Linked DNA regions of Rhodoligotrophos defluvii. The protein of the gene in region 1 interacts with the protein of each later gene in a pairwise test. Links are inferred from orthologs where the notes say so. Each region holds a gene or a part of one and is shown in the gene's direction. Other genes may lie near its edges.

The links. The genes of interacting proteins can lie anywhere in the genome.
Region 2: the proteins of ccmE (region 1) and E4P09_RS22540 interact in binary tests that used the Escherichia coli proteins (3 or more experiments, as listed by UniProt). The link is inferred for Rhodoligotrophos defluvii from one-to-one orthologs.

Annotation. Positions count from the first base shown.
Region 1 is NZ_SZZM01000001.1:566,114-572,400, reverse strand. What follows is about bases 2,005-4,965. They hold ccmE (cytochrome c maturation protein CcmE), read left to right. Parts: upstream 2,005-3,239; coding sequence 3,240-3,692; downstream 3,693-4,965. Other genes in these bases: E4P09_RS02730 (heme lyase CcmF/NrfE family subunit), read left to right, coding at 3,730-4,965; ccmI (c-type cytochrome biogenesis protein CcmI), read left to right, coding at 2,080-3,192. In the rest of the region: E4P09_RS02750 (sarcosine oxidase subunit delta), read right to left, coding at 1-222; E4P09_RS02745 (sarcosine oxidase subunit beta family protein), read right to left, coding at 632-1,882; more of E4P09_RS02730, read left to right, coding at 4,966-5,745; E4P09_RS02725 (cytochrome c-type biogenesis protein), read left to right, coding at 5,742-6,224. UniProt on the Escherichia coli protein: Heme chaperone required for the biogenesis of c-type cytochromes. Transiently binds heme delivered by CcmC and transfers the heme to apo-cytochromes in a process facilitated by CcmF and CcmH.
Region 2 is NZ_SZZM01000006.1:323,541-326,341, forward strand. What follows is about bases 1-2,771. They hold E4P09_RS22540 (heme ABC transporter permease), read left to right. Parts: upstream 1-889; coding sequence 890-1,654; downstream 1,655-2,771. Other genes in these bases: ccmA (heme ABC exporter ATP-binding protein CcmA), read left to right, coding at 1-166; ccmB (heme exporter protein CcmB), read left to right, coding at 163-831; ccmD (heme exporter protein CcmD), read left to right, coding at 1,682-1,867; E4P09_RS22550 (DsbE family thiol:disulfide interchange protein), read left to right, coding at 1,870-2,514; E4P09_RS22555 (metal ABC transporter permease), read right to left, coding at 2,531-2,771. In the rest of the region: more of E4P09_RS22555, read right to left, coding at 2,772-2,801. UniProt on the Escherichia coli protein: Required for the export of heme to the periplasm for the biogenesis of c-type cytochromes.

The DNA of each region.
Region 1 (6,287 bases):
GCGGGCCATGTGGAACCATTTCCCGCAGCCCCGGTCGCAGCGCCAGCGTTCGAAATGCAGGCCCTTCGGATTGAGCCTGACATAGAGATAGTCCCGCTGCGCCTCGTCACTCACGTCAGCCGGGTTGGCCGAGGCGGGCCGGGCAATATGCGCCTGGCCGCCATAGTGGAAATCGGTCTCGTCCCCGACATTGCCGCAGACGGGGCAGGTGATCAGCAGCATGGCAGGCCATCCCTTGCTATGGGTTGTGTGCGGCTTACGGCAGATCGGCTGGCCCTGACCGTCATCACCCGGCTCGGCCGGGTGATCCAGGGGCGCCGGGGGAGGGGGTGTGCCGTGGTGCCCTGGATGCCCCGGACGAGCCGGGGCATGACGGATTCTGTCAGCGTCATTACCCGGCTTGACCGGGTGATCCAGGGGCGCCGGGGGAAGGGGTGTGCCGTGCTGCCCTGGATGCCCCGGACGAGCCGGGGCATGACGGATTCTGTCAGCGTCATCACCCGGCTTGACCGGGTGATCCAGGGACCGGAGGGGAAGGGGTGTGCCGTGTTGCCCTGGATGCCCCGGTCATGCCGGGGCATGACGACATTCGTAGAGTTATTCATGCTTGCTGCAACCCAACATCGAGGCCTCAGTGGGCCACCGCCGCCGCCACGCTCTCGTCGATCAGGCGGCCTTGCAGGAAACGGTCGAGACCGAAGGGGCCGGCGATCGGGTGAGGGCGGTCATTGGCGATGGTGTCGGCGAACACGAAGCCGGAACCCGGGATGGCCTTGAACCCGCCGGTGCCCCAGCCGCAATTCACATAGAGGCCCTTCACGTCGGTCTTGCCGATGATGGGCGAGCGGTCGCCGGTCATGTCCACGATGCCGCCCCAGGAGCGCATCATGCGCAGCCGGGAGATGATGGGGAAGGTCTCGACCAGGGCTGTGATGGTGTGCTCCAGCGCCGGCAGTGTGCCCCTCTGCGAATAGTTGTTATAGGGGTCCGCCCCGCCGCCGATCACCAGCTCGCCCTTGTCGGACTGGCTGATATAGCCGTGCACCGTGTTGGCCATGACCACCACGTCGATCACCGGCTTTATGGGCTCGGAGACCAATGCCTGCAGGCAGACGCTTTCGAGCGGCATGTTGACCCCCGCCGACTGCATGAGCGGCGAGGTGTTGCCGGCGGTGACGACAGCCACTTTCTTGGCGCGGATCGTGCCGCGGCTGGTCTCGACACCCGCCACCCCGTCTCCCTCGCGCAGGATGCGGAACACCTCGCAATTCTGGATGATGTCGAGGCCGCGCGCATCCGCCCCGCGCGCATAGCCCCAGGCCACCGCGTCATGCCGGCCGGTGCCGCCGCGCGGCTGGTAATAGGCGCCGAGAACGGGATAGCGCGCATTGGGGCTGTCGTTGATGATCGGCACCAGGCGCTTGACCTCGGCCGGATCGATCATGCGCGCCTCGATGCCCGCCAGGCGGTTGGCATGGCTCGTCCGCTTGAGCGCCCTGAGCTCGTGCTCGGTCTGGCACAACATGAGCAGGCCGCGGGGCGAGAACATCACGTTGAAGTTCAGCTCCTGCGACAAGTCCTCATAGAGCTTGCGCGACAGCTCGTAGATGGCCATGGACTCGTCCTGCAGGTAGTTCGAGCGGATGATGGTGGTGTTGCGCCCCGTGTTGCCGCCGCCGAGCCAGCCCTTCTCCAGCACCGCCACATTGGTGACCTTATGCTCCTTGGCGAGGTAATAGGCCGTGGCGAGCCCATGGCCGCCCGCCCCGACGATCACGACATCATATTCGGGCCGCGGCTCCGGACTGCGCCAGGCGCGCGGCCAGTCCTTGTGATAGTTCAGCGCATTGCGCGCCAACGTGAATATCGAGTAGAGCTTCATGGCCTATCGCGATGGTGCTGCCGGGCCCGCCCGACGCGCAAAGCTGTGAGGCGGCCTGTGATGACCGCCCGCATGGTGGGCGACCATAGCACCGGCCGGCATCAAGACACGCAGCTTTGCGACGCCGAGCGCGTAAACTGCGACACCATAAAGTGGATCGAGGCGCCAGGCCAGCATGCGCCCGGCACAGGAGAAACATGGGCCTCTGGATCATCCTCGCCGCTCTGACGGCGCTGGCCATAGCCGCCGTGATCTGGCCGCTGGTTGCCGCCCGCAAAGGCCGGCAGCCGGCCATGAGCCAGGATGCAGCGGTTTACCGCGACCAGCTTGCGGAGCTCGATCGCGAACGGGCCCGCGGGCAGATCGGCGAGAAGGAGGCCGAGGCGGCGCGCAACGAGATCGCCCGCCGCCTGATCGCCGCCACCAAGGCCGGCACCGCAGATGCGGCGGGCGCGGGCGCGCGCGAGCCCAAGCCGGTGATCCTGGCGGCGCTGATCGGTATTCCCGCCTTGAGCCTCGCCGTCTATCTCGCCCTCGGCCAGCCGCTGATGCCGGGCGTGCCCCATGCGGAGCGCATGGCCCATGCGCTGGAAAACCAGGACTATCCGGCGCTCATCGCCCAGGTGGAAGAGCGCCTTGCCGCCAAGCCCGACGACGTTCAGGGCTGGCGGGTGCTTGCGCCGATCTATGTGCGGCAGGGCCGCTATGCGGACGCGGCCAAGGCCTATGGGCGCATCATGATGCTGGAGGGCGAGCGGCCCGATCTGCTCGCCAGCTATGCGGAAGCGCTGATCCTCGCCAATGGCGGGCTCGTCTCCGAGCAGGCCCGGCAGGCGGTCGACCGCGCGCTCGCGCTGGATGCGAAACTGCCCAAGGCCCGCTTCTACAAGGGCCTGGCAGCCAAGCAGGACGGCGACACCGCACAAGCGCTGAGCATCTGGCGGGCGCTACTGAAGGACGCGCCGGCCGATGCGCCCTGGCGCTCGGTGGTCGAAACCAATGTCGCTGCGCTCGCCGGGACCCCGGCGGCGCCCGCCTTGTCGCAGGACCAGGTGGAAGCGGTGACGTCGCAAGGTCCGGCGGCACAGCAGCAGATGATCCGCGGCATGGTCGAGGGGCTGCAGGCGCGGCTTGATCGCGACGGTGGCCCTGTGGACGACTGGCTGAAGCTGGCCCGGGCGCGCGTCGTCCTGGGCGAGAACGATGCGGCCAGGGCGGTGCTGACCAAGGCCGCCGAGCAATTTCGCGGCGACAATGCGGCACTGGCACGCATAGACGAAGCGCGCCGGGTTCTGCATCTAACGGACTGATTTGAAGCCGATCCGTGGTCGCGAGCGCGACAAGGCACAGTGGGCGCATGGCACTTTCGCGAAAACAGAGGCGCGGAGCCTTCATCCTCACCGGCATCGCCATTCTTGGGCTGGCGGTCGGGCTGGTGCTGTTTGCGCTCAGCGACACGATCGTGTTCTTCTATACCCCGAGCGAGGCGGCCGAGAAGGTGCAGCCGGGCCAGCGCTTCAGGCTGGGCGGCCTGGTGGCCGCCGGCAGCGTGCAGCGCATGCCCGACGGCCGGGTTCACTTCACCGTGACCGACCAGCAGCACACGATGACGGTCAGCTATGCCGGCATCCTGCCCGACCTGTTCCGGGAGGGGCAGGGCGTCGTCGCCGAGGGCGTGCTCGACGGGCACGGTGCGTTCATCGCCGACACGGTGCTGGCCAAGCACGACGAGAACTATATGCCGCGCGAGGTGGCCGACGCCCTGAAGCGGAAGGGCGTCTGGCAGCACAACGAGGCGAAATCGGAATAGGCTGGAGAATGCAGGCCGCAACGGGCGGACCAGGCGCATGATCATCGAGGCCGGGCACTTCGCCTTGGTGCTGGCGATGGTGGTGGCTTTGTACCAAGCCGCCGTCCCGCTCTATGGCGCCCATGTCGGCAACGACCGAATGATGCGGGTCGCCGCAACGGCCGCCGTCGCGCAGCTGATCCTCGTGGCAGCAGCGTTTGCGGCGCTGATCCACGCCTTCGTGGTCTCCGACTTTTCGGTGAAGCTGGTCTGGGCCAATTCCCACTCCGCCAAGCCGCTGCTCTACAAGATTTCCGGCGTGTGGGCGAACCACGAGGGCTCCATGGTCCTGTGGGTCCTGATCCTTGCCGGGTTCGGTGCGGCCATTGCCTTGGGCGGGCGGAACCTGCCGCTATCCCTGAAAGCCCGCACCCTCGGGGTGCAGGGCCTGATCGGCGCCGCTTTCCTCATGTTCACGCTGGCCACCAGCAACCCCTTCGAGCGGCTGATGCCGCCGCCCGTCAACGGAAACGGCATCAACCCGCTGCTGCAGGACCCGGCGCTCGCCTTCCACCCGCCCTTCCTCTATGCGGGCTATGTCGGCCTCTCCAGCGTGTTCTCCTTCGCCTCCGCCGCCCTGATCGAGGGCAAGGTGGACGCGGCCTGGGCGCGCTGGGTGCGGCCATGGACGCTCGCCGCCTGGATGTTCCTGACCGTCGGCATCGCCATGGGCTCCTGGTGGGCCTATTACGAGCTGGGCTGGGGCGGCTGGTGGTTCTGGGATCCGGTGGAGAATGCCTCGCTCATGCCCTGGCTCGTCGCCACGGCCCTCTTGCATTCGGCCATCGTGGTGGAAAAGCGCGACGCCCTGAAGGTCTGGACCATCTTGCTCGCGGTGCTGGCCTTCTCGCTGAGCCTGCTCGGCACCTTCCTCGTGCGCTCAGGCGTCTTGACGTCCGTTCATGCCTTTGCGGTCGACCCCGAGCGCGGGGTGTTCATCCTGCTCATCCTCTGCCTGTTCATCGGCGGCGCGCTGACCCTGTTCACGATCCGCGCGCCGCAGCTCAAGCAGGGCGGTCTGTTCGCCCCGGTGAGCCGGGAAAGCGCGCTGGTCGTGAACAATCTGCTGCTCGCCTCGGCCACCACCGCGGTATTGATCGGCACGCTCTATCCCCTGGTGCTGGAGGTGGTGACCGGCGCCAAGATCTCGGTGGGCCCGCCCTTCTTCAACCTGACCTTCGCGCCGCTCATGCTGCCGCTGCTGCTGCTGGTGCCGATCGGGCCCATGCTCGCCTGGAAGCGGGCCGATGCCTGGGGCGCGGTGCAGCGCCTGTGGGCCGCGGCATTGATCGCGGTTGTCGCCGGCACCATCGCCTATGGCCTCAAGTCGGGCGGGCCGCTGCTCGCGCCGCTCGGCATCGCCCTGGGCGTCTGGCTCATTGCCGGCGCCGTCGCGGAGCTCGCCTATCGGGCGAAGGTCGGCGAGGTGCCCTTGCCGACCGCATTGCGGCGTTTGGCCGGCCTGCCGCGATCGACCTTCGGCACGGCGCTGGCCCATGCCGGCGTCGGCGTGCTGGTCCTCGGCATCGTCGGAGTGACCGCCTGGCGGCAGGAGCAGGTGCTGGTAATGGCACCGGGGCAGGTCGCCGATATCGCCGGCGCCACGATCACCTTCCAGGGCGTGGTGCCCGTGAGCGGACCGAACTGGCGCGACGAGCAGGGCCGCTTCGCCGTGGCCTCAGGCGGCCGCGAGGTCACCGTGCTGACCCCCGCCAAGCGCACCTTCGCGCCGAGCGGGCAGACCACGTCGGAGGTGGGGATCTATCCCTTCTGGTCCGGCGATCTCTACATCGCCATGGGCGAGGCCGCGCCCGGCGCCCAGGGGGAGGGCGGCGGCGGGGCGGGGCGGGTGGTGCGCCTCTATTTCAACCCGCTGGTGCCGCTGATCTGGATCGGCGCCGGCCTCATGTTCCTGGGTGGGGCCATCTCGCTCTCCGACCGCCGCTACCGGGTGGGTGCGCCGTCACGCCGCACCGCCACCCTCGGCACCAGCCCCGCCGGAGCAGAACCGTGAGAGCCCTGCGCATCGCTCTCGCCGTTCTCTTCACGCTGTGTGCCGCGACCATGGTCCACGCCGTGCAGCCGGACGAGATCCTGCCCGATCCCAAGCTCGAGGCGCGGGCGCGGGCGCTTTCGGCGGAGCTGCGTTGCCTGGTGTGCCAGAACCAGTCGATCGACGACTCCGACGCGCCGCTCGCCCGCGATCTGCGCCTCATGATCCGCGAGCGCCTCGCCGCCGGCGACAGCGATGCCGCGATCATCGATTATGTGGTCTCGCGCTATGGCGAGTTCGTTCTGCTGCGGCCTCGCTTCGAGCCGGCCACATGGGCGCTGTGGCTGACCCCCTTCGCCGTCCTGCTCGTGGGAACCGCCTATTTGGCATGGCGACGCCGGCGGATGGGCTCTGCACCTCTGGAGCCGCCTCTGAGCGCGCAGGAACAGGCCGAGCTGGCCGCGGCCCTGCGCAAAGAGGCGAAGGACCCCGCACCTTAACAATTTTTAATCTTCCAGCAAGGCGGCCGTAACGCGCGCTTTCCATTCTCCAGGCTGACAATT
Region 2 (2,801 bases), on another replicon or contig:
GGACGAGCCGACAGTGGGACTCGATGCAACCTCACTGGCCCTGCTGACGGAACTGATCGCAACCCACCTGCGCGGCGGGGGCATCGCCATCGTCGCGTCGCATACGCCACTGGACGTGAGCTTGCACCATCACCTCGACATGAGCAGGTTCAGCGCCGAGCCATGAGCGTGTTCGCCGCCATTGTCATGCGCGACATTCGCCTTGCCTTGCGCCAGAGCGGCGGGGCGGGCACGGCCATCGGCTTCTTCCTCGCGGTGCTCGTCCTCATGCCGCTGGGCGTCGGACCGGATCTTGCGCTGCTGCAGCGAATCGCGCCTGGCACCTTATGGATCGCATTGCTGCTTTCGGTGCTGCTGTCGGCGGACCGGATCTTTCAGGCGGATTTCGAGGACGGGTCGCTCGAACTCATGAGCCTGGGGCTCATCCCGCTGGAGCTGACCGCTCTGGCCAAGGCGCTGGCGCACTGGCTCACCACGGCCCTGCCCCTGGCCGTCGCGGCGCCGGCTCTGGGCGTACTTCTCAACCTGTCGCCGCAGCTGGTGCTGCCGCTGTGGGCGGCCATGCTCGCCGCCTCGCTCGCACTGAGTCTGCTGGCGAGCGTGGGGGCCGCCCTTACGGTGGGCCTGCGGCGCGGCGGCATAATCATTTCACTTCTGGTGCTGCCGCTCTATATTCCCGTTTTGATTTTCGGCATCTCGGCGAGTCTCGGGATGCCGGCGGACGGCGCCCTCTTCGGCGCGTCCATGCTGATCCTGGTGGCGATAACCCTGGCGTGCGTCGTGCTTTGCCCTGTCGCGGCAGCGGCGGCGCTGCGGGTGCACCTGAAATAGGCGTGAGGCGCGCCTGGGTCGCATTGCGAAGCGGCGCCTTAAAGGCTAGAGCGAGCCCATGCAGCGGTTTGCCAACCCGACCCTGTTCTCGAAGCTCGGCGCAGCGGTGCTCCCGTGGACGGCGGCCGCGGCGGTGCTGCTGCTGGCCATCGGCCTGGTGTGGGGCCTCGTCTTCTCGCCGGCCGACTACCAGCAGGGCGAGACGGTGCGCATCATGTATGTGCACGTGCCGGCGGCGTGGATGGCCATGTTCATCTATACAGCCATGGCGGTGGCAAGCGCGGTGGCCATCATCTGGCGCCACCCGCTGGCGGATGTGGCAGCCAAGTGCTCCGCGCCGATCGGTGCCTGCTTCACCTTCCTGGCGCTGGCCACGGGCGCGCTGTGGGGCAAGCCCATGTGGGGAGCCTGGTGGGTGTGGGACGCGCGGCTTACGTCGGTGTTCGTGCTGTTTCTGCTCTATCTCGGCTATATCGCCATCTGGCAGCTGATCGAGCAGCCGCAGCGGGCGGCCCGCATCGCCGCCATCGTGGCCCTGGTCGGGTTCGTGAACGTGCCGATCGTGAAATTCTCGGTCGATTGGTGGAATTCGTTGCACCAGCCGGCCAGCGTGTTCAAAATGGACGGGCCGGCGATCGATCCGTCGATGCTGTGGCCGTTGCTGGTGATGGGGGCGGCCTATCTGTTTCTGTATGTGACGCTGCTTCTGATCAGTATGCGGACCGAGATCGTGTCCCGGCGTATCCAAAGCTTGGAGCTCGCGGCGGTGCGTGGCCAAGCCCGCGGCAGGGTGGGACCGGCAGCGCAATCGCAGCGCGCCTGACAGCGGCGTGGGCTGGGGAGACCGCGAATGTCGTTCGAGGCACCACATGTAGGCTACGTGATCGCGGCCTATCTCATCAGCGCGGTCGTGCTGATGCTCCTCGTCATCGGTATCGCCTCCGCCTCCCGCCGCAGGCGCCGTGAGCTGGCGCTGCTCGAGGCAAGCAGCGCGCGGCGGACGCAGGCGACCGGCAAAGACTTGGAAGAGATGTAGAGATGGACGGCAACATGCCTGTTTCGGAACTGACGAAGGACGGGAGCGGCGCGCGTTCCGCTTCGGCCTCCAGTCGGCCGCCGCGGCGCGGCGCCATCTGGGCCCTCGTGCCCGCGATCGTCTTCGCGCTGCTCGCCCTGGCCCTGTTCGTCCGGCTGCAAGGGGATGATCCCTCGAAGGTTCCATCGCCGCTGGTGGGACGGCCGGTGCCGGATTTCGCGCTGCCGGGCCTTGCCGGGCTGAAGAGCGAAGGCACACCGGTGCCGGGCTTCGCTGCCAGCGATCTCGCCAAGGGCGAGGTGAGCCTGGTGAACGTGTGGGCGTCGTGGTGCGTGCCGTGCCGGGAGGAGCATCCGCTCCTCATGCAAATCGCCGCCCAGCAGGCGGTGAAGCTCTACGGCATCAACTACAAGGACGAGCAGGAGAATGCGCGCCGATTCCTGGGGCTGCTCGGCAATCCCTATCACGCGGTCGGCGTCGATGCGCAGGGGAAGACCGCCATCGAGCTGGGCTTCTACGGCGTGCCGGAAACCTTCGTGGTCAATGGCAAGGGGGTGATCACCTACAAGTGGATCGGCCCGATGACGCCGGAGGTGATCGAGAAGCAAATCATTCCCGCGATCACCGCGGCGCGGAAGGCCAGCTGATCGAGGCCGCGCGCGTTCAAGCCCCGACCCGGGCGCGGCGCGGGCCAAACAGGCAGGCGGCCAAGAGGACGAGGCCGGAGGTGACCGCGATCATGCCGGCGGCGCTGACGCTGGCGGAAAACCCGAGCCATAATGGCGCGAACGCCGCCAGCACATAGCCGGTGACAGCCGACAGCACCGCGAAGGCCGCGCTCCAGGCCAGCTGCGCCGGCAGCCGGTCGGTCATCAGCCGCGCGGCTCCGGCGGGACATATGAACATGGCAATGACGATGATGGCGCCCACCGCG